2 linked regions of the Luteipulveratus mongoliensis genome follow. The protein of the gene in region 1 interacts with the protein of each later gene in a pairwise test. Links are inferred from orthologs where the notes say so. Each region holds a gene or a part of one and is shown in the gene's direction. Other genes may lie near its edges. The genes, in order: nth and aceE.

What was found.
Region 2: the proteins of nth (region 1) and aceE interact in binary tests that used the Escherichia coli proteins (3 or more experiments, as listed by UniProt). The link is inferred for Luteipulveratus mongoliensis from one-to-one orthologs.

Annotation. Positions count from the first base shown.
Region 1 is NZ_CP011112.1:4,924,457-4,929,608, reverse strand. Bases 31-2,836 are described here. They hold nth (endonuclease III), read left to right. Parts: upstream 31-990; coding sequence 991-1,683; downstream 1,684-2,836. Other genes in these bases: VV02_RS23500 (DUF6596 domain-containing protein), read left to right, coding at 2,814-2,836; VV02_RS23505 (YciI family protein), read left to right, coding at 2,434-2,817; VV02_RS23510 (dihydrofolate reductase family protein), read right to left, coding at 1,688-2,218; VV02_RS23520 (Crp/Fnr family transcriptional regulator), read right to left, coding at 31-597. In the rest of the region: more of VV02_RS23520, read right to left, coding at 1-30; more of VV02_RS23500, read left to right, coding at 2,837-4,046; VV02_RS23495 (NUDIX hydrolase), read left to right, coding at 4,075-4,728; VV02_RS23490 (alpha/beta fold hydrolase), read right to left, coding at 4,718-5,152. UniProt on the Escherichia coli protein: DNA repair enzyme that has both DNA N-glycosylase activity and AP-lyase activity. The DNA N-glycosylase activity releases various damaged pyrimidines from DNA by cleaving the N-glycosidic bond, leaving an AP (apurinic/apyrimidinic) site.
Region 2 is NZ_CP011112.1:2,768,332-2,785,397, reverse strand. The notes cover bases 7,426-10,735. They hold aceE (pyruvate dehydrogenase (acetyl-transferring), homodimeric type), read left to right. Parts: upstream 7,426-7,772; coding sequence 7,773-10,535; downstream 10,536-10,735. Other genes in these bases: VV02_RS13260 (class I SAM-dependent methyltransferase), read left to right, coding at 10,621-10,735; VV02_RS13270 (DUF3052 domain-containing protein), read right to left, coding at 7,426-7,560. Outside these bases: VV02_RS13320 (alpha/beta-hydrolase family protein), read left to right, coding at 1-16; VV02_RS13315 (YaaA family protein), read left to right, coding at 75-821; VV02_RS13310 (SLC13 family permease), read left to right, coding at 829-1,920; VV02_RS13305 (O-succinylhomoserine sulfhydrylase), read right to left, coding at 1,927-3,129; VV02_RS13300 (rhodanese-like domain-containing protein), read right to left, coding at 3,126-3,536; VV02_RS13295 (bifunctional RNase H/acid phosphatase), read right to left, coding at 3,601-4,821; VV02_RS13290 (zinc ribbon domain-containing protein), read right to left, coding at 4,818-5,519; VV02_RS13285 (Nif3-like dinuclear metal center hexameric protein), read right to left, coding at 5,555-6,427; VV02_RS13275 (peroxiredoxin), read right to left, coding at 6,680-7,144; more of VV02_RS13270, read right to left, coding at 7,141-7,425; more of VV02_RS13260, read left to right, coding at 10,736-11,337; VV02_RS13255 (glycerophosphodiester phosphodiesterase), read right to left, coding at 11,398-12,507; VV02_RS13250 (hypothetical protein), read right to left, coding at 12,604-14,097; VV02_RS13245 (hypothetical protein), read right to left, coding at 14,114-15,931; VV02_RS13240 (hypothetical protein), read right to left, coding at 15,951-16,460; VV02_RS13235 (hypothetical protein), read right to left, coding at 16,463-16,867; VV02_RS13230 (PucR family transcriptional regulator), read left to right, coding at 16,943-17,066. UniProt on the Escherichia coli protein: Component of the pyruvate dehydrogenase (PDH) complex, that catalyzes the overall conversion of pyruvate to acetyl-CoA and CO(2).

The DNA of each region.
Region 1 (5,152 bases):
GAAGTCGGCCAGCGCCTTGTTGACGGTCTCGCGGGAGGCGCCGACCAGCTGCGCCAGCTCTTCCTGAGTCAGGTCGTGAGCGACCAGGACACCGTCGTCGGCCGGGCGACCGAAGCGGGCGGACAGGTCGAGCAGCGCCTTGGCCACGCGGCCGGGGACGTCGGTGAAGACCAGGTCACCGAGCGCCTCGTTGGTGCGGCGCAGGCGGCGAGCGAGCGCGCCGAGCATCGTGATCGCGACCTCGGGGCGGTCCTTGAGGAAGCTGGTCAGGTCGTTGTGCCCCAGCGCCACCAGCTCGGTCTCAGCGACGGCTGTCGCGGTCGCCGTGCGGGGACCCGGGTCGAACAGCGACAGCTCGCCGAACATCTCGCCCGGGCCGAGGATCGCCAGAAGGTTCTCGCGTCCGTCGGGGGAGCGGCGACCGAGCTTGATCTTGCCCTCCGTGATGACGTAGAGCCGATCGCCCTGGTCGCCCTCGTGGAAGAGCTCTTGGCCGCGCTCGATCTTGCTGGGTGTCATCGACGCGAGCAGCGCCTCGGCGGCCTCGTCGTCCAGGGGTGCGAACAGAGGTGCCTTGCGCACGGATTCCGTAGTCACGCCGGTCAGTCTGCCACGCAGTCGCGACAGGTTGTCGTACGTCACTCTCGGGTCAGCCGGCGCGCCTGCTGCGTCCGGTCGGCACTGCGCACGTCCTACGCCCTCTCAGACGCCGGTCATCAGCCGTCTCCAAGCGCTCCGGGTCTGCGGGTAAGGCCGTTTGACCCGGTGTCAGGGAAACCGGCCCGGGTCGGGTCTGTGGGTGGGGCCGTTTGACCTGGTATCAGGGAAACCGGCCCGGGTCTCGATGCGGCTCCGCTGGCGCTCCGGCTACTCGACCAGCGGTTTGGGCTGGACCAGCGGGTGTCGGTGTGAGCGCCTAGGGTCTTGCGGGTGAAGCGCCTTGATGTCACGCAGGAGACCCCGACCGGCCGTACGCGCCGCGCACGCAAGATGTATCGCGTCCTGCACGAGAAGTACCCCTACGCCCACTGCGAGCTCGACTTCGAGACGCCGCTGCAGCTGCTGGTCGCCACGATCCTGTCGGCGCAGACCACGGACGTCGGCGTCAACAAAGTCACGCCCATCCTGTTCAAGCGCTACCCGGACGCCGCCGCGCTCGCCAGCGCCGACCGGGTCGAGCTCGAGACGCTGCTGAAGCCCACCGGCTTCTTCCGCGCCAAGGCCAAGTCCGTGATGACGCTCGGACAGGCGCTGGTCGAGCGCTTTGACGGCGAGGTGCCGCCGCGCCTGAAGGATCTCGTCACCCTGCCCGGCGTGGGACGCAAGACCGCAAACGTGGTGCTGGGCAACGCTTTTGACGTCCCGGGCATCACCGTCGACACGCACTTCGGTCGGCTGGTGCGACGGATGGGTTGGACCACCGAAACAGACCCGGTCAAGGTCGAGCACGAGATCGGCGCGCTCTTCCCGCGCAAGGACTGGACGATGCTCAGCCACGTGCTGATCTTCCACGGCCGCCGCATGTGCCATGCCAAGAAGCCCGCCTGCGGAGTCTGCCCGGTCGCCCAGTGGTGCCCGTCGTACGGCGACGGCGAGACCGACCCCGAGAAGGCAGCGAAGCTGCTGAAGTTCGAGCTGGCTCCCGGCGCGGTCAACCCTTACGCGAGCGCAGCGCCGGCGTGACGGCTCACGCCGACTTCTCGATGTCGTAGACGAGCTCGACCGCTCCGTTCGGGAGGGCGTTGTGGTGACTGAGCTTCAGGCCGGTGTCGGTCTGTACGGCCGGGGTCAGCTGGGTGCCGCCGCCCAGGAGCCGCGGCACCACGATCAGGCCGAGCTGGTCGAGCGCGCCGAGCGCACGGAACGTCTCCACGGTGCGAGGCCCGCCGACCAGGTGCACGTCGCCGTCGGGGTGCGCAGCGCGCATCTGCTCGAGCAGTCGTGTCGGGTCGCTGTCGACGACCACGTGGTCCGGCGTACCCTCCGGTCGGTGCGAGCCCAGCACGAAGACGCCGAGGTCCTGCCACGGCCACCGCTCCGAACCGAGAGCCGGCTCGAACGTGGCCCGGCCCATCAGCACGGCCGAGACACGTTGCTGGAAGTCCACGAAACCGTACGTCTCCGGCGAGAAGTCCGGGTCGGCCAGCTGCGCCGGCCAGCCCTGGGGCGTGGTGACGTAGCCGTCGATGCTCGTGCACAGTCGCGTCATGATCCGCATGGCTCTTTGTTCCTCCGAGTCCGGTGGCGCACCTGGCGTGCGCGCCTTCGGGTGCCAACGTAGGTCGCGGCCGCGCCGGTCGCACAGGTCCAGTTCGACGTTACGCATCAGGACCAATCAGAGTCACCAGAAAGGGCGATGTCGATTCTGCGGAGGCGAGTTCGTCTGCATGATGTGACGAGGGACGTCACGCGACCGACCACAGGGAGCAGATCATGACCGACACCTACGTGTACCTCATCCGCGAGGCCGACTGGGACTCCGACGGCGTTTTGAACGCCACGCCGACCGCAGAGTCGGACGAGCCGATGTTTCCCGAGCACGCGGCGTTCCAGAAGGCCGTGGCCGACCTGGGCGCGCGCATCGTCGGAGCCAGCGCCCTGCAGAACACCTCGCACGGCGGCACCGTCAAGCCTGGCAAGGGCGACCGCAAGGTCGAGGACGCGGTCTGGACGGACGGACCCTTCGCGGACACGACCGAGGTCATCACCGGCTACTACGCCGTCGAGGTGGACGACCCCGAGGTCGCCCGCAAGCTCGCTGCGATGGTCCCGAGCGGTGGCCTGGTGGAGTGGCGGAAGGTCTTCCCGATCGGATGATCTCGCCGGAGGTGGGTCGGGCCGAGTTCGAGGAGGCGTGGCCGCGCATCGTGCGCGCGCTCGCATCCTTCACGCGCAGCCTGGACGTCGCTGAAGAGCTGGCCGCCGAGGCGGTCGCTCGAGCGGCCGCCCAGGACAAGCCCGTCGAGCACCTGGCGACCTGGTGCATCACCGTCGGCAAGCGTGCCTGGCTCGATGAGGTGCGTCGACGCGAGGTGCACGACCGCCATGCGCCCGAGCTCGTCCGATCCGACTCCGCGACATCACTCGACGCCATGACGACTCCGGAGCTCGACGACCGGTTGGCGCTGCTCTTCGTCGCCTGTGACGAGGCGCTGCCGCCATCGGCGCAGATGGTGCTCGCAATGCGCGTGGTCTGCGGTCTGTCCATCAGCCAGGTGGCTGACCACCTCGGCATCCAGGAGACCGCCGCCGCAGCGCGACTCACCCGTGCCAAGAGGGCCCTGGCGGATGCGCGCGGCGCCTTCGTGATCCCGGACGAGGCGGTCCGCCGCACGCGGCTCCCCGTCGTACTCGCTTGTGTTGCAGGCATGTTCACAGTTGCGCACCGTCAGGTGCTCGATCCCGAGGACGCGCTGGAGGACCTCGGACGTCAGGCACTGTCCATCGCGGACGCGCTCGTGGCCGAGTACCCGCAAGACACCGAGGTCCGCGGACTCCGGGCGGTCGTACGCCTTGGGCTGGCCCGGCGTCCGGGTCGCCTCGATGCGGACGGCACGGCCCTGGCCCTGGACGAGGTCGACCGGTCCAGGTGGAACCGCGGGCTCGTCGAGGCCGGGTTGGACGACGCGACCGCGGCCGCTGCCGGAGACGGCCGCTTCGCGCTCGAGGCCGCCATCTCGGCGCTGCACACCGTCGCTCCGAACCTCGAAGCGACCGACTGGACCCAGATCTGCGTGCTGTACGCCGCCCTCGAGGAGCGCTGGAACTCACCGTCGGTGCGGGTCGCCCACCTCGTCGCTCGATCCCAGGAGGCGCTGGTCGGTGGCCGACCCGATGACCTGCTGGCGATCGAGCAAGAGCTGGACGCGCTCGAGAGCGAGGCACCGTCATACGCGAGTCGGGACGCCTCCCTCGCGCTCGCCGACCTCGCCTGGCGGACAGGCAGGACGGAGGAGGCCGCGGCGCGCTACCGCGACCTGGCCGAGGTGATGCGCTCCGAGCCGGTGCGCCGTTTCTGTCTGCGACGAGCGGCCCGGACGTCCTGACCGGACCGGCTCGGGGCAGACTGGCGAGATGCCGACGTCGACTCCGCCCGTGCCCGACTGGTTGCAGCGGGTCGCGGACACCGCCCACGAGGACGTCTCTCTCGTACGCCGGCTGGCGGGTCTCCCGGTCGGGCGCCAGTCGGCCGTACTGATGCTGTTCGGACCGACCGAGGGCGGTGGTCAGGACATCGTCCTTACCGAGCGGTCCGCATCGCTGCGCAAGCATCCGGGCCAGGTGTCCTTCCCCGGAGGGATGATCGACGACGCCGATGACGGACCGGTCGAGGCCGCCATGCGCGAGGCGAAGGAGGAGATCGGCCTGTCGCCCGACGGCGTCGAGGTGCTGGGGCGGCTCCCCAAACTGCCGCTGTCGGTGACGGGCTTCAGCGTGACCCCGGTGCTCGCGTGGTGGCCGCGACCGACGCCGATTGGTGTCGTCGACCCGGCTGAGGTGGCCAGCGTTGTCCGGGTGCCGATCGCGGACCTGGTCGACCCGGCCAACAGGTTCACGGCTGTCCATCCGTCGCGACGATTTCACGCGCCGGCGTTCGAGGTCGACGGCGTCTACGTGTGGGGGTTCACCGCGATCGTGCTGTCCGAGACGCTCGATCTCGCTGGGCTCACGGTGCCGTGGGATGTGCAGGACGAGCGGCCGGTGCCGGCCCGCTTCCTCACTCGCTGAGAGTCGAAAGCCACCGGATCAGTAGGTCGTTCGTCTGATCGGGCGCCTCTTCAGGAACGAAGTGGCCGACCTGGGGGAGCGTCACTTCTTCGTACGGTCCGCTGCACCATGCCTGCGATCCGAGCGCGCTCGAGGGCAGCACGCAGCCGTCGGAGTCGCCCTGCACATGCAGGACGGGTACGCCGATCGGCTGGCTCAGGCGGGAGACGTAGCGGCGGCCGTCCGAACGCATCACGGACCGGACCACCCAGCGGTAGTACTCCGCCGTGGAGTGGGCCACGAAGGGGAGAGTCAGGGCGTCGGCGTACTGCTGACTGAGCTCACCCGGCGGCCACGCGGGGCGACCCGACCAGGCCGACATCAGTTTGCGGACATAGCGCGGTCCGGCCACCATCTGCCGCTCCGGCACGAACGGCCGCTGCAA
Region 2 (17,066 bases), 2.2 Mb from region 1 along the record:
CCTCCAGACCTGCTGACCGGCCCGACGATCGGACGGGGTACGCGCCTGTCGCCTGCTCGCCGTACCCTCGCCGGGTGCTGATCTTGCTGCCGCCCTCGGAGACCAAGCACGCGCGGACCCGAGGCCATCGGCTCGACGTCGATTCCCTGTCGTTCCCGGAGCTGAGTGACGTCCGCCACCGGGTCCTGGACGCTCTCACCGATGTGGGTGGTCGGGACGATGCGGCCGAGATCCTCGGCGTCAGCAGCAACCTCACGGAGGACCTGGCCCGCAACACCCGGCTGCGCACCACTCCCGCACTGCCGGTCCAGGACCTCTACACGGGCGTGCTGTACGACGCGCTCGACCTCGGCACTCTCGACGCCGCTGCCCTGCGCCGAGCCCGGCGCTGGCTGGTCGTGGTGTCCGCGCTCTACGGCGCCGTCCGTCCTCGGGACAAGGTCGCCCCTTACCGGCTCTCGATGGCTGTGAACCTCCCCGGCCTCGGCCCGGTCGCCGCAGCCTGGCGCGAGCCGCTGGATGACGTGCTGTCCGCGGCCGCCGGCCGGGGCGTCATCGTTGACTGCCGGTCGAGCACCTACGTCGCCGCCTGGACCCCGCGGGGCGACCTGGCCCGCAAGTGGGTGCAGATCCGCGTGCCCGGCGCGACCCACATGGCCAAGCACACTCGTGGACTGCTGGCCCGTCACCTCTGCCAGGTCGGCAAGGACGTACGCACCCCGCAGGCACTCGAAGCCGTTGCGGCAGATGGGTTCTCGACCACGCTGACTGCGCCGGCCCGGACCGGTCAGCCCTGGGTGCTCGACGTCTCAACCCCATGACCCGACGATGACCGCAGCCGAGCTGGGTGACCTCGCGAGCCGGGTCGCACCGGTGATGGTCTTCCTCGTGATGATCACCGTGGTGGCCGAGATCGCAGAGATCGCGGGGGTGTTCGACGTTGCCGGTCACTGGGCTGCGCGCGCCGGACGGCACCGCACCTGGTTGCTGTGGCTGCTGGTGGCCCTGCTGTCGACGGGCGCGACGATCGTGCTGAGCCTCGATACGACCGCTGTGCTGCTGACGCCTGTCGTCATCGCCGTCGCACGCCAGGTCGGTGTGTCCGCCATGCCCTTCGCCCTCACCACGGTCTGGCTCGCCAACACCGCATCACTGCTCCTGCCTGTCTCCAACTTGTCGAATCTGCTTGCCATGCATCACTTCTCGGGTCTGGGTGTCGGCGTCCTGGACTATGTCGCCTTGTCATGGCGACCCGCGTTGGCCGCAGTCGTCGCGACCTTGGTCGTCCTGGCGCTCCTGCACCGACGTGAGCTGTCTGGGCGCTACACCATCGAGCCACCGGCCGATCCCCATGACCGTCCTCTGCTGCTCGTCGCAGCCGCAGTATGCGTAGCCCTCGGCCCGATCTTCGTCACCGGCATCACCCCTGCGATACCCGCCACCATCGCGGCCGTCGTCCTGGTCGGCACGCTCTGGGTTCGGCAGCGGGCAGCGCTGCGCAGGGTCTCGGTGCCCTGGCTCATGGTCGTTGCCGTGTGTGCACTGTTCGTGGTCGTCGACATCGCGTCACGACACGGGCTGCACGACCTGCTGTCTGGCGCGCTCGGCACAGGTCACTCGCCCGGAGACCTCTGGCAGGTCAGCGCGACCGGTGCCGTCGCCGCCAACCTGGCCAACAACCTGCCCGCCTATCTCGCCCTCGAGGGCCTGACCACCGACCGGCCGGCCCGACTGATGGCGCTGCTCATCGGCGTGAACCTCGGGCCGATGGTGACCATCTGGGGCTCGCTGGCCACGCTGCTGTGGCGCGAGCGCTGCCGCCGAGCCGGGCTCGTCGTACCCGTGCTGCCCTTCATGGCCAAGAGCCTGCTGTGCGCAGTCGCTGCGGTGGCGGCCGCAACGGCCGCGCTCACCCTCTGACGAGGGTCAGCCGAGTCCGCTCAGGGCCGTCGCAACGTCGGCGAGCAGGTCCTCGATGTCTTCGAGACCCACCGAGATCCGCAGAACGCCGTCGGTGATGCCGACCTTCAACCGCGCCTCCTCGCCCATCCGGCGATGAGTCGTGGTGGACGGGTGGGTGATGAGCGACTTGGAGTCGCCGAGGTTGTTGGAGATGTCGATGATCTCCAGCGCGTTCATCACCGTGAAGGCGTCGTCCTTCTGGGTCCGACCCTCCCCGCCTGCGAGCTCGAAGGTCACGACGGTGCCGCCGCCCGACATCTGCCGCAGCGCCAGTCCGTGCTGCGGGTGCGACTCGAGGTAGGGGTACCAGACGGTCGCCACCCGCGGGTCGCGCTCCAGCGCCTGCGCCAGCGTGAGCGCGGACCGGGCCTGCTGCTCGACCCGGATCCGCATGGTCTCCAGCCCCTTGACCAGCACCCACGCGTTGAAGGGCGACAGGGACGGACCGGTGTGCCGGATGAGGTTCTTGACCGGCCCGTCGATGTAGTCCCGCGGTCCCAGGATGGCGCCGCCCAGGACGCGACCCTGACCGTCGATGTGCTTGGTCGCGCTGTAGACGATGATGTCCGCGCCGTGCTCCAGCGGACGCGAGAAGACCGGAGTGCCGAAGACGTTGTCGACCACAACCTGTGCGCCCGCCGCATGGGCGAGCTCACAGACGGTGTCCATGTCGACGAGCTCCTGCATCGGGTTGCTGGGCGTCTCGAAGAACACCGCCGTCGTCGGCTTGGACAGGGCCTCACGCCACTGGTCGTTGTCCGAGCCGTCCACGAAGACGGTCTCGACACCCCAGCGGGGCAGGATCTCGTCGAGGATCACGAAGCACGAGCCGAACAACCCTCGGGCCGCGACGACCCGGTCACCGTTGGCCAGCAGGGCGGCCAACGCGGTGAAGACCGCCGACATCCCACTCGCCGTCGCGTAGCACGCCTCGGCGCCTTCGAGGAGTCGCAGGCGCTCCTCGAGCACCGCGACCGTCGGGTTGCCATAACGGCTGTAGACGAAGCGGTCGACCTCCTCCTTGAACGCCGCCTCGGCGTCCTCGGCGGTCTCGTAGACGAAGCCTGAGGTCAGGTAGAGCGCCTCGGCGGTCTCTTCAAAGCCACTGCGTGCCAGGCCTCCTCGGACCGCCAGGGTGTCGGGTCGCGGAGTCTTCGCGTCGCTCACTTCTGCACCCAGGGCAGTCCCGCGACCTTCCAGCCAGCCACGCTGCGGTGACCCTGCTCGTCCACGCCACCCTCGAAGCCCTCGAGCACGTTGTACGCCTGGGTTGAGCCCGCGGCCGTCGCCGCCTCGGCCGCGGCGATCGAGCGCACACCCGACCTGCACAGGAAGTAGGTCGGTCCGTCACCGACACCCGCCTCGCGCAGCTGGTCGAGGAACGCCTCGTTGCGAGCGCCCTCGGGATAGGTCTGCCACTCGGCGTAGACGACCTGCTGGCCGACGGACGTCAGATCGGGCACCCCGACGTACGCCCACTCGGCCTGGGTGCGGACGTCGACGAGTCGTGCGGAGGGATCCTCACGCAACGCCTCGAACGCCTGCTGCGGGCTCACATCACCGGCGTAGCTCATGGCGTCAGCGTGGCACAGGGGTCCGCGATCTGGGACGCGGGTCCCGCACCGCGGACGGGCTGGTTCAGCCGACCGGATCGTGATGGTGCGTGTCGTTCAGGAACGCGATCGAGACGTTGCCGTCACGCCACACCTCGATGCCCGTGATCGACGCCGGAGAAGCCGCGAGGCGCCAGGCGCGTTCGGCGGAGATGTCCAGGATCGAGGCCAGGATGACCATGATCGGCTTGCGATGCGTCGCCACCACCGCCGTGCCGCCGGACCCGGCGAGCGCGAGCGTCCGCTGCATCGCCTGCTCGACCCGCTTGGCCATCTGCACGTGAGTCTCGCCACCGCCGTCGACCGCGAAGCCCTCGTCGCTGCGCAGCCGGTTCAGGTCATCGGGGAAGCGCTCGGAGATCTCGCCGAAGGTCAGCCCGTCCCACTCGCCGAAGGACTGCTCGTCCCAGTCGGCGTCCTCGACCGGGTCCACGCCGAGCGACCGGCCCACCGCAGCCCCGGTCTCCTTGGCCCTCGCAAGCGAGGACGTCACGACGACGGCCTCACCCGATGCGTCTTTCAGCCGCGCCGCAACCGCGCCGGCGACCCGAGCGGCCTGCGCGCGGCCCTCGTCGTTGAGCGACGGGTCAGCCCCGCCCCGTCCGTCGAGACGGCCCTGCACGGTGAAGTCGGTGACGCCGTGGCGTACCAACAGGATTCGAGTCGGGCGCCCGACGTCCGGTGGTGCCCCTGGGGTGCTGTCCGTCGACAGGATCTGCTGCTCCGCGACCTCAACGGTCTCGTCTGCCTCGGACGTCTCCTCCGACCGCGCGACGTCATGAGCGCTGTCGCGCCAGTAGTCGCTCTCGATGGTCTCGCCGTCCATGCCGTCGTTGGACAGCTTGTCGGCCGCCTTGTTGATCTCCCGCGGGATCCACGTCCAGGTGACACTGCCACCGGACTCCAGCAACCGGCGTACGACCTCTCTCGCCTCGAGCGCGAGCCGTTGCATGTCGACGTGCTTGATCTTCCAGCGACCGGCCATCTGCTCGATGACGAGCTTGGAGTCCATCCGTACGTCGATCCGCGCGGCGGGGTCGATCTCCTCAGCCGCCTTGAGCCCGGCGATCAGGCCGGAGTACTCGGCCACATTGTTGCTGGCCTTGCCGAGCGGGGCGGCACGCTCGGCGAGCAGCTCGCTCGACTCGGCATCAAGAACCAGCGCGCCATAGCCGGCAACGCCCGGGTTGCCGCGCGACCCACCGTCGGCTTCAACGACGAGCCGGCGCCCGGCGCCCGCGCTCACAGACCGGACTCGGCCGTACGAACCAAGATCCTGCGGCACTCCTCGCAGCGCAGGACCTCATCCTCAGCAGCACCACGGATGCGGCCCAGGTCGGCCTGGTTGAGCTCCAGCTGGCAGCCACCGCAGCGCCGGGCGATGAGCGCTGCTGCACCCAGACCACCGTGCTGGTCGCGGACCTTCTCGTAGAGCGCCAGGAGGTCATCACCGAGTCCAGGCGCGATCTGATCGCGGTCCTTGGACACATCGGTGCGCTCGGACTCGATGTCGCGGACGTCGCGGTCCCGCTGATCCTCCAGGCGGGACAGCTGCTCGTCGAGCTCGGTGCGCTTGCGCTCCTTCTCGACCAGGTCCGAACGCAGCGACTCGGCGCGCTCCATGATCTCCAGCTCGACGTCCTCCAGCTCGGACTGCCGCCGCGCCAAGGTGTCGAGCTCGTGCTGCATGCTCTGCAGCTCCTTGGGGCTGCCCTGGCCGCTGTCCAGCCTCGCCCGGTTGCGCGTCGACCGGTCGCGCACCAGCTGCACGTCCTGATCAGCCTTGGTGATCTCGCGGTCGATGTCGGTCACCGCCGTGCGCGCGAGAACCAAGTCCTCGTCCACCCGCGTGGACTGCTCGTGGGCCGCGGCCAGCTCGGCGAGCACCGGCAGGGCGCCTGCGCGATGGTTCAGCTGGTCGAGACGGGTGTCAAGCTTTTGCAGGTCGAGCAGTCGCCACTGGCGACTGAGGTCGGCTTTCAGCGGGGGCCTCCACTTCGTTGTTCAGGCGATGTCGTGCTGCTGGTCGCGACCAGGAAGTCCCAGGGATCGGTCCGCAGTGTCGACACGTAAACCTCAACGCTAGCCGCTGCACCGCCGAGCTCGTGACGGATCCGCTCCGACGCGGACTCCAGCCACAACGACTCCGTGGCCCAGTGACCGGCATCGACCAGGTAGGGCGGCCCGCCACGAGCTTCCTCGCGGGCCTCCAGCGCCGGGTGATGACGAAGGTCGGCGGTGACGTAGACGTCGGCCCCGCTGGCGCGTACCTCGGCGAACGCATCGTCTCCGGCGCCGCCGAGCACGGCCACCCGGCGTACCTCGGCGTCCGCATCGCCCGAGACCCGTACGCCGACCGGTGTCGCTGGCAACGCCGCCGCCAGCATCGCGGCAAAGGCCTGCAGGGTCATCGGCACGGACAGGTCGCCCACCAGCCCGAGCGACTGACCCTCACGAACGGTGAGCGGCTCGGTCGCCGTCAGCCCGGCCGCTGCCGCGAGCGCGTCGTTGACGCCAGGACGGGCGACGTCGGCGTTGGTATGAGCGACATAGAGCGCGAGGTCGGCCACGACCAGAGCCGTGACGCTCGCGCCCTTGGCCGACGTGGTCGCGACCGAGTGGACCCCGCGCAGCAGCAACGGATGGTGCGTCACCAGCAGGTCGGCTCCGGCCTCACGCGCCTCCTCGATCACCGCCAAGGTGGGATCGACGGCCAGGTGGATCCGGCGTACGGGCTGGGCCGGGTCTCCCGACACCAGCCCGACCTGGTCCCAGGACTGGGCGGTGTCGGGCGGGTAGAGCCCGTCGAGGACGGTGAGCACCTCGGACAGCGTGGTGCCGCTCGTCGTCATCGTGCGCACTCCCCTGGTCGGTCATGTTCGGCGCAGCTGCGCCGAACATGACTGCTGTGTGGGCCCGGCCGGGTTCGAACCGACGACACCCGCGGTGTAAACGCGGTGCTCTACCAGCTGAGCTACAGGCCCTCGTGCGCTTTCTCGTCCATCTCCTCCTGCGTCCCGGCTCGCAGGCTCACCGGGGCCGCCATCGTCGATGAACGGTGCGCCGCCACGTTGTGCGGCGGAGCGGAGGACAGACTAGTCGGCTCAGGTGTCCAACGTCGCCAGCGCCTCGTGGAAGCCGCCGAAGTCGCGCGCCTCGCCGGGCCCGTTGACCAGTGCCCAGCGCACGACGCCGTCGCGGTCGACCAGGAACGTCCCGCGTACGGCCATGCCCGACTGCTCGTCGAACACGCCGTAGGCCCGGGCCGCCACACCATGCGGCCAGAAGTCGGACAGCAGAGGGAAGTCGAAACCCTCGGCGTCGGCCCAGGCCTTCAGCGTGAACATCGGGTCACACGAGACCCCGACGGTCTGCACCCGTTCGTTGTCGAAGTGCGGCAGGTCGTCCCGGATCGCCGCCAGCTCTCCGGTACAGATCCGGGAGAAGGCGAACGGGTAGAACACCAGCAGGACCGCTCGCTCCTGGGTCAGGGATGCGAGCGTGGTGTCCTGGCCGAACTGGTCCTTGAGGGAGAACGCCGGTGCGCGAGCACCTGTCTCAGGTCTCATCGCTGCTTGGCGATGCCACCCTGCACGAGCTTGGTCGCGATCCAGTCGTCGCCGGCCTTGGTCGAGGAGCTCGCCTTCAGGCCGGCCGTCTGCGCGGCTTCCTGGATGTCGCTGGCGTCAACGTGCTCGGGATGTCCGGCCTTGGGCACCAGCAGCACCACGAAGCCCTTCTCGCCGAGATTGGTGAGAGCGTCGACACAGTCGTCGGTCAGGTCTCCGTCGCCGTCGCGGAACCAGAGGATGACGGCATCAACGATCCCGTCGTACTCCTCGTCCTCCAGCGGTGATCCGGCAGCGTCCTCGATCTGGTCGCGGAGCGACTCATCGACGTCCTCGTCCCAACCCAGCTCCTGGACAACCTGCCCGTCCTCGAAGCCGAGCTTGGCCGCGGGTGTCGTCCCTGCGGTCTCGTTCACCAGCCCTACCTACCTCTCTCTGTGCGTGAAGTTGATGCGTAGTCCACTAGGAAGCGCCGCGCTTTGCAACCATCCCACCTCAGCTGCCCCCGTCGGAGGCGACCGGCGTAGGCCGATCGGAGTACTCACGGGTAACCCTCCCGGCGTCGCGGACCGGGCATCTGGGGAGCAGACTTGCCCGCAGAGCCAGCACGCGAGAGAGGACACAGACCGTGTCACGCAAGGACGCAGGACCGATCCTGAACGGCATCCCCAGTCAGCTCCCGGACATTGATCCCGAGGAGACCCAGGAGTGGTTGGACTCCCTCGACGCTGCCATCGATCAGGGCGGTCAGGCCCGGGCGCGTTACGTCATGCTCAAGCTCCTCGAGCGGGCTCGACAGCGCCAGATCGGTGTGCCGTCGCTGACCGCGACCGACTACATCAACACGATCTCCCCCGACGCGGAGCCCTGGTTCCCGGGCGACGAGGAGGTCGAGCACCGCTACCGCGCCTGGATCCGCTGGAACGCCGCCATCATGGTGCACCGGGCGCAGCGCCCCGACATCGGCGTCGGCGGTCACATCTCGACGTACGCCTCCGCGGCGACGCTCTACGAGGTCGGCTTCAACCACTTCTTCCGGGGCAAGGACCACTCGGGCGGCGGCGACCAGATCTTCATCCAGGGTCACGCCTCCCCCGGCATCTACTCGCGCGCCTACCTCGAGGGACGGCTCACGGCCGACCAGCTCGACGGGTTCCGTCAGGAGCGTTCGCACCAGGTCGACGGCAAGCCGGCCGGGCTGCCGTCCTACCCGCACCCACGCAACATGCCGGACTTCTGGGAGTTCCCGACGGTGTCCATGGGCATCGGTCCCATGAACGCGATCTACCAGGCCCAGCTCAACCGCTATCTGCACAACCGGGGCCTGAAAGACACCAGCCAGCAACATGTTTGGGCGTTCTTGGGCGACGGCGAGATGGACGAACCGGAGTCGCGCGGACTGCTCCAGCTGGCTGCCAACGAGTCACTGGACAACCTCACGTTCGTCATCAACTGCAACCTGCAGCGACTCGACGGACCGGTTCGCGGCAACGGCAAGATCATCCAGGAGCTGGAGTCCTTCTTCCGCGGCGCCGGCTGGAACGTCATCAAGGTCGTCTGGGGCCGCGGCTGGGACCCGCTGCTCGCCCAGGACCGCGACGGCGCCCTCGTCCACCTGATGAACGACACCCCGGACGGCGACTACCAGACGTTCCGTGCCAACGACGGCGCATACGTACGCGAGCACTTCTTCGGACGCGACGCGCGCACCGCGGCTATGGTCAAGGACTGGTCCGACGAGGACGTCTGGTGGAAGCTCAAGCGCGGTGGCCACGACTACCGCAAGGTCTATGCGGCCTATGCCGCCGCCATGACCAACCACGGCCAGCCGACCGTGATCCTCGCCAAGACGATCAAGGGCTACAGCCTCGGCACGCACTTCGCCGGCCGCAACGCGACGCACCAGATGAAGAAGCTCGCGCTGGACGACCTCAAGACCTTCCGTGACTCGATGGACATCCCGGTCACAGACGCACAGCTGGAGGAGAACCCCTACCTCCCGCCCTACTACCACCCCGGCAACGACGACCCGGCGATCAAGTACCTCCTCGAGCGGCGCAGGTCGCTCGGCGGTGGGGTGCCCAGCCGTCGTACGACGTCGCCCTCGCTCAAGCTCCCGGGCGACTCCGCGTACGCCGTGGCCAAGAAGGGCTCCGGCAAGCAGGAGGTCGCCTCCACGATGGCGTTCGTCCGCGTGCTGCGAGACCTGATGCGGGACAAGGACTTCGGCAAGCACATCGTCCCGATCATCCCGGACGAGGCGCGCACCTTCGGGATGGACTCGTTCTTCCCGACGGCCAAGATCTACAACCCGCACGGGCAGCACTACACCTCGGTCGACGCCGAGCTGATGCTGGCGTACAAAGAGTCCGAGCAGGGTCAGATCCTGCACCTCGGCATCAACGAGGCCGGCTCGATCGCAGCGTTCACCGCGGCCGGGACGTCGTACGCCACGCACGGTCTGCCGATGGTGCCGGTCTACGTCTTCTACTCGATGTTCGGGTTCCAGCGGACGGGCGACTCGATCTGGGCCGCTGCCGACCAGATGACGCGTGGCTTCATGATCGGTGCGACAGCCGGCCGGACCACGCTGACCGGTGAAGGCCTGCAGCACGCAGACGGGCACGGCCACCTGCTCGCGTCGACGAATCCCGCTGTGGTTGCTTACGATCCGGCCTACGGCTACGAGATCGCGCACATCGTTCAAGACGGCCTGCGCCGGATGTTCGGCGACAACCCCGAGGACGTCATCTACTACATGACGGTCTACAACGAGCCGATGGTGCAGCCGGCCGAGCCCAAGGACGTCGACACCGAGGGCATCCTGCGCGGCATGCACCGCATCAACGAGGGCAGCACGGAGGGTCTGGGCAAGGACGCCCGTCGCGTGCAGCTCCTCGGCTCGGGCGTCGGAGTGCCGTGGGCGCTTGAGGCACAGCAGCTGCTCAAGGACGACTTCGGCGTCGTCGCCGACGTGTGGTCGGTGACGTCCTGGACCGAGCTGCGCCGCGACGGCCTGGCCAGCGACCAGCACAACTTCCTGCACCCGGAGGACGAGCGGCGTACGCCCTACGTCACCGAGCGCCTGAAGGACGCGCCCGGCCCGGTGGTCGCCGTCTCGGACTCGATGCGGGCGGTTCAGGACCAGATCGCGCAGTGGGTACCGCAGGACTTCACCTCGCTCGGTGCCGATGGGTTCGGGTTCTCCGACACCCGCGCGGCGGCGCGGCGGGCGTTCCACATCGACGGACCGTCGATGGCCGTGCGTGCCCTGCAGATGCTCGCCGACCGCGGTGAGATGCCCGCTGAGGCCGCACGCCAGGCGGCGGAGAAGTACCAGCTGCTCGACGTCACGGCAGGCACGTCCGGCAACGCCGGCGGCGAGTCTTAGCACTTCCCGACATGCTGAACGGACCGCCCCCTGAGGTGGTCCGTTCAGCATGTGAACGGTGTTCTGGCCGGTTAGCGTGCTGGCCATGACGGAGAGCACCACGATCGGTAGTGACCGCACCCAAGTCCGACGGCAGTACGCCGACGAGTCGCCGCTCAACGCGCGCCGCTCGATCTGGCGCGGAACGCCTGACGGCTTGCAACCTCAGGACTTCGCGCTGGCCCGCATCGTTGAGGTCAAGCCGTCCACGGTGCTCGAGATCGGTTGTGGCACAGGCGAGTTCGCCGCTCACCTCACAGCAGCCCTGCCTGACGCGACCGTGACGGCAACCGACCAGTCGGCCCGCATGGTCGAGCTCACCCTGGAGCGAGGTGTCCAGGCCGAGGTGGTCGATGCGACCGACCTGCCGTTCGCCGATGGCTCGTTCGATGCGGTCTGTGCGATGTGGATGCTCTACCACGTGCCCGAGCTCGATCGGACGCTCTCCGAGGTTCGCCGGGTCCTGCGACCTGGTGGCACGTTCGTCGCCGGAACCAACGGCAACGCCCACACCGCCGACCTCCGCGCCGCAGCCGGTCTCGCCCCGCTCATCAGCCAGTTCTCCTCGGAGAACGGTGAGCCGTCGTTGCGACGACACTTCGAGCAGGTCGAGGCCGAGCACCATGCCACCCAGGCGGTCGCCGACCACGCCGCGGCGACGGCGTACATCGCCTCGTTCGCGCCGGAGGCCGCCCGGACCATCGAGCCGTACGACGGCGAGCGGACCTACACCGGCGCGGCCACCATCTTCACCGCCACCTGACACCAAACCGCTGGTCGAGTAGACGAGGAACGAGCCTCCGGCTACTCGACCAGCGGTGGGTCAGAGGAGGTCGCGGGCCAGCACGGCGAGGTCGGGCATATCGCTGAACAGCCCGTCGATGCCCGTGCCGAACAGCACCGCGAAGTAGTCCAGCACCCGCCCGAAGTCGTCGTCCTTGGTGCCCTTGCGGTAGTTCGCCGGCAGGTTCACGTTCTCGGCGCGCACCGTGTAGGGGCAGACCTGCAGCCCGTTGGCGTGCGCGTCCGCGACCAGCGTCGTGACGGGACCGGTGCTGCCGTCGGCCTTGCGCGGGATGATCTGCGCCTGGTCCGGACCGAGCCCGGTGATGTCCTTGGCATACGTCGCCATACCCGCTCGGGTGAGCAGCTCGGCGTACGTCCGTCCGTCGCCGAACGGCCCGCCGCTGGCCGAGGTGAGGAAGACCAGCGGAGCCTTCACATGCAGCCGGTGCCGCAGGTCCTGCAGGTTCTTCAGCTCGAACGACTGGATGAAGATCGGCGCCTTGGCCCGGTCCAGGCCGTAACGGCGGACGAGCCCGACGAGGCGCTCCTCGAGCGGCAGACCCTGGGTGCGGAAGTACGTCGGGTGCTTGGTCTCGGGGTAGACCCCGATCTCCCGACCCAGCTCACGGCTGAGGCGCTTGCGCAGCTGCAGGACCTCCTCGAAGGTCGGCACCTCCCACAACCCGTCGTAGGTCGTGTTGTGCTGCCGCAGCGCGGGCAGCCGCTCGATCGCGCGCAGGGTCTTCAGCTCGGCCAGCGTGAAGTCCTCGACGAACCAGCCCGTGGTCGCGACACCATCCAGCGACTTGGTCTTCTTGAGAGCAGCGAACTCCGGCCGTTTGGACACGTCCGTCGTCCCGCTGATCTCCGGCTCGTGCCGGCAGACAAGCACGCCGTCCTTGGTGATGACCAGGTCGGGCTCGATGAAGTCGGCACCCATGTGCGCAGCCAGCGTGTAGGACGCGAGCGTGTGCTCGGGCCGGTAGCCCGACGCGCCGCGGTGACCGACCACGATGGGCCTCGTGTGATGGCCCGGTCGACCTGAGCTCTGGGAATGAGGGGTGGGGGCGGCCGCAGCGGCCCCAGGTGCAGCGACCACGCCCGCGACGGTAGCAGCGGCGAGTCCGGTGAAGGTTCGACGATCCATGCGCTCATCACACCGCGGATTGACGCACTCCGGGTGACAAACGGCCGCATGGCAAGCAACCACAAGGTGACCGTACGACGGTTCGGACTGTCACTCTCACTGAACCAGGGCCGGATCGTCCTGCGGTGGCAAGGGCGGCAAGGGCGCGCACAGCTCTCCGATCACCTGTACGCCGATGCCCAGCACCGTCACCTGCTCGGCACTGGCCGTGCTCGCCTCTGCTGCGGCCGGAACGCTGGCGAGGAAGGGGCCGACATAGGAGATCGCGTTGGTCATCGACTCCCGCGCTGCATCGGTCCAGGACCCGGTGAGGCTGACGTTGCGTACAACGAGAAGGGCCTGCGGCAGGCAGTGGGCGTAGCCCTCCTGCGTCGACTCCTTGACCATGTCGCCCCGTTTCATCCCGGGCACGAACCAGTCGTCCTCGGCCACGAGTTCCTGGTGCCACCAACGGTTTCCGGCCAATCGACGGGTGATCGTGAGCAGGCAGTACTCGAAGTGCACATGCAGCTCGCTGCTCTCGGTCGTCGTCTCGGTGACCGCAGGTGCGGCCACGAGATCGGCAGTCTGCAGCTGCGTCAGCTGTTCGGCGACAGCGGTGTCGAAACGGATCGCGCGCACGGGTGCGGGCGGTTCTTCTGCGGCGGCCACGGCCGTTGCCACGGCCATCCGGTCGAGCGCGACGTCGGACCGGGCCAGCGTCGTACGGAGCCCGGCAAACCCTGCGATCCCCCGAGCTGCCAACGGCTGATCCAGCTGGAGATCGGCAACGCCGGTGACCGCGGTCTCGCCGACCGCTTCGGGTGGCTGGACGACCTCCGCGGCGACCTGCGCTTCTTCGGGCGGCTGGACGACCTCCGTGGCCACCTCCACCTGCGCCTGGACCTCGGGCGTCGCATAGTCCTCGGGGCAGGGAATGTCGCGCACCCGCTGAGCGACCTCGTACCGCGGGATCGTCGTCATCTCCTCCAGCAGCTTCCTCTGGTCCTCCAGCTGAACGGCCCGATCAGGCAGGGCGTCCAACACCTGCGCCGTCACCGGACGCAGCTTCCACAGGTCTGGGTTGACCCCGATCACCGGCGCGGACTCCGGATGGACGGTCTTGGTCATACTCGACGTGCTGGTGATCTTGGTGTCGAAGACGTGCCACGCCGGACTGGTCGGCTCGGCGAAATCGGTTGGCTCGCAACCGAAAGGGAGCGTCTCGGGAGTGTCACCAAGGTCCTTTCGAGCCTGCGCGATCAACGCCGCCAGCCGCGGGTAGGACGTCGAGTCCGCGGGAACGCTCGGACACGCCCACGGCACCATGTTCAGGTACGCGGCCTTGGCCGGGATGCCTCCCACCACGGACGCCGACACCGACGAGCCATCAGAGCGCTTGAGCCACAACGGGTAGTCGTACTGGTCAGCGATCCACTCCGAGAGGCGTAGCGGGTTGGTCTCGCCGGCCTGCACGAGGTCGTCGGCGAGCGCTTGCCCTGGATGGAGAGCCAGGGCAAGCGCGGATCCCGAGTCCGGGAGGTACGTCGTGATGATGGCGTCGAGAACCTGCTGGCCCAGGACAGCCAGCTGATCGCTGTTCCCAGTCATGGCGTACCTCCCTCACTCAGGCGTTCGGCACGGGCGTTGCAGGTACCGGTACCGGTGCCGGAGCGGCCGGTGCCGGAGCGGCCGGTGCCGGAGCGGCCGGTTTGTCGCCGTCCGCCTTCGCCGGGTCGGGAGCAGGCTTGTCCACCTGCTCCTTGCCGATGTTGGGGTCGTCGACGCGTGGTGCCACGGGCTGGATCTGCCCGACCCACCCGACGATCTGAGCACCGAGCAGCTCAAGCGTGCCGCCCGTGGCGGTCGAGGTGTACGACCAACCGTTCGAGCCGTCGTGCGTCGTGGTGAAGGCCCCGTTCGCATCCGACTCCGAGTGCTGGTAGGAGCCGCCCAGACCGAACCAGCCCACAGACCCGCCGTACGACGTCGAGCTGCTGTCGGTGTGACCTTGACTGCTGTCCACAGCGTTCTGGAACGAGCTGCCCAGACTTCCCCACGAGTCGGACGTGATCTTGACGTTGCGCACGACCACGAACGACTTCGGAATCATGGGCAGGAGCTTCGGGACGTCGCCGATCTGGCCTTCGATGGTTCCGTCACTGATGGCTCCCTTCTTCTGCCCCGCGAGGTACCACCCGTCCATATGGAAGAGGTCGCCCAGCAGCCACGGCCGTTCGATGCTCGCCATGAACCACTCGAACTCCACTGTGGCTGATGAGGACTGGTCGTGATGCTCGGTCCAGCCCGAGGTGTCGGTGTTGGTCCCGTCGTCGTGACTCGTCTCCGAGTGCGATGCATCGGCTGACACACCCCAGAAGAAGCTGAACCCGGCACTCCCGGAGTTCGACGACGACTCGTCCCGATAGAAGGAGTGCGCGAAGCTGTGCTCTCCCCCGCCTCCGCCGGCCTGGTACTGGCTGGACTTCGCGGTGATCCGCATCGCGCCGAAGTCGTGGTTGCTGTGGTCCCACCAGGACACTGGGTCGATGTACGACCACGGCACCTTCGTCGAAACCGCCCCGCCGAGACCGACGCTGTAGTCGTCGAACATCTTGCGCGCCTTGGCGATCAGTGCCGCAGCCGCGCTCCCGCCGACGGACTGCAGCGTGTTGATGGCGTCCTCGATCTCCTGGCCGCCCATGTCACGCCAGTCGTTGTACGCCTGCGTGACCGCGTTCTCGTATTTCGCGCTGGTCACTGGCCACGCCTGTCCCGCAACGGGATCGGCCATCGCCTGGCTGTAGGCGAGGGCCTGTTCACTACGTGCGTCAGCCAGAGCCTTCTGGTTGTGACGGTAGGACGCATGCCGGGGTGTGTAACCCGTGAAGTTGCCGTCCGCGTCGAGCGTGTAAAGGGTCTTCTCCGCGTCCGCGATGCGCTTCTTGATCTCGTCCGACGGCTCCGGGATGGGCTCCGCCTGCATGCCCTCAAGCGCAGTGAAGTACTCGATGCTGACCGTGCGCTGCGGCCACGCGACCGCGACTCCCTTGTCGGTCACCATCAGCATGTTGTCGACTCGTTGCGCGGTGTTGAACGCACTGCTGATCGCCAGCTGCAGCTTCGGGTCCGGTGCCGGAATCGCCGCGAGCTGCTGAGCCGGTGGCTTGGCGTCTGCGTCGGCCACGGGCGGCGGCGCCGCCGGGGTGAAGGCTCCCGTGCTGGTCACGGCGGCGTAGGCGGAGCCGCCCGCCGGGGTCCATGGGTTGGCGTACATCTTCGGGTCGACCGGCTGACCGACCGGAAGATGCATGTAGATCGCTGTCTTGGACGGCTGGCCATCAGGGCCGACCAGTCCAGCCGTGATGGATGTGTGGATCTGGTTGAGAGCATCGAGCAGGGCCTGAGTGATGCCGCCCGTGATCTGTAGGTCGTTGCCGGGCATGGTTGTCCTTCCGGGTTGTTCAGCGGATCTTGAGTTCTTTCATCGTTCCTCGGCCGTCGCCCATCAGAGTGAATCCGATGACGCAAGAGGGCAGTTCGCCGATGAGAGTGCGACGCTGGCGCACGTTGAACGTGCCCGTGATCATCGCGATGGGTTCGTCGCCGACCGGCGTGCCGGTGTCCGCGAACCGGACTGACACATCAATCGTGTAGCCGAGTGAGATGTGCCCGACGGTGGCGAACGCCTCGGCATCCTTGATGTACCGACCCTCGCCGTTGACACTGCCGCCGTAGGTCCAGATCAGGCCGAGGTTCACGACATCGTCGTCATTCAGCTCGGGGTACTTCGCGGGCCACACCAACGGCAGGATCATGGCGTGATCGCGCCGGACCCAGTTGCCGTCCGTGGCCAGTGCGTCCACGTCCTTGGGTAGCGCGGTTGCGAGCTTGCCCATGCTGGTGGTGACGTTGTTGTCGAGGATCTTGAAGATCTGAGTCGTGGTGTTCACGATCTCGCCGATGTCGCCCATGGCTAGGCCACCCCCTCATCGATCCAGCTGGTGTCGAAGTCGTTGAACGCCAGCACCTCCGATGGCAGATCGTCCGATCCGCCTTCCAGGTCGCCGACTGTTGGCGACTCCGCGTGCAGCTCCTCGCCCTCGGCAGGCTCAGTCGACTCCGACTCAGACCCCTCGGTCGACTCGCCCTCAACCTCGGTCGACTCGCCCTCAACCTCGGTCGGCTCAGCCTCAGACCCCTCAGTCGACTCAGCCTCAACCTCAGTCGACTCCGTCTCAGACCCCTCGGTCGAGCCAGGCGGTGATTCTGAACCGTCGTTCGGATCCAGCTCTGGTAGTGATTCGTCGTTTGACATCACGTCTCCCCCCGGAACGGCGGAACCTTCGATGGTCCCGATGCAACCCAGGAGCCGGGCCATGTGGCGTGTGATACATCACGTCGGTCAGGGCCCTATCTGTGCCTTCCCCACAAAGAGGTGCCTACCCTGAGACCTATGAGCGGCCCCACGGAGTTCGGTTCGGCAGCAACTCGCCAGCGCCTCGAACGGCACGCGGGCACCCTGTCGACCGCCGCGGCCCAGCGCATGGAGGCGACCCACGACTGGTACCGAGCGCTGT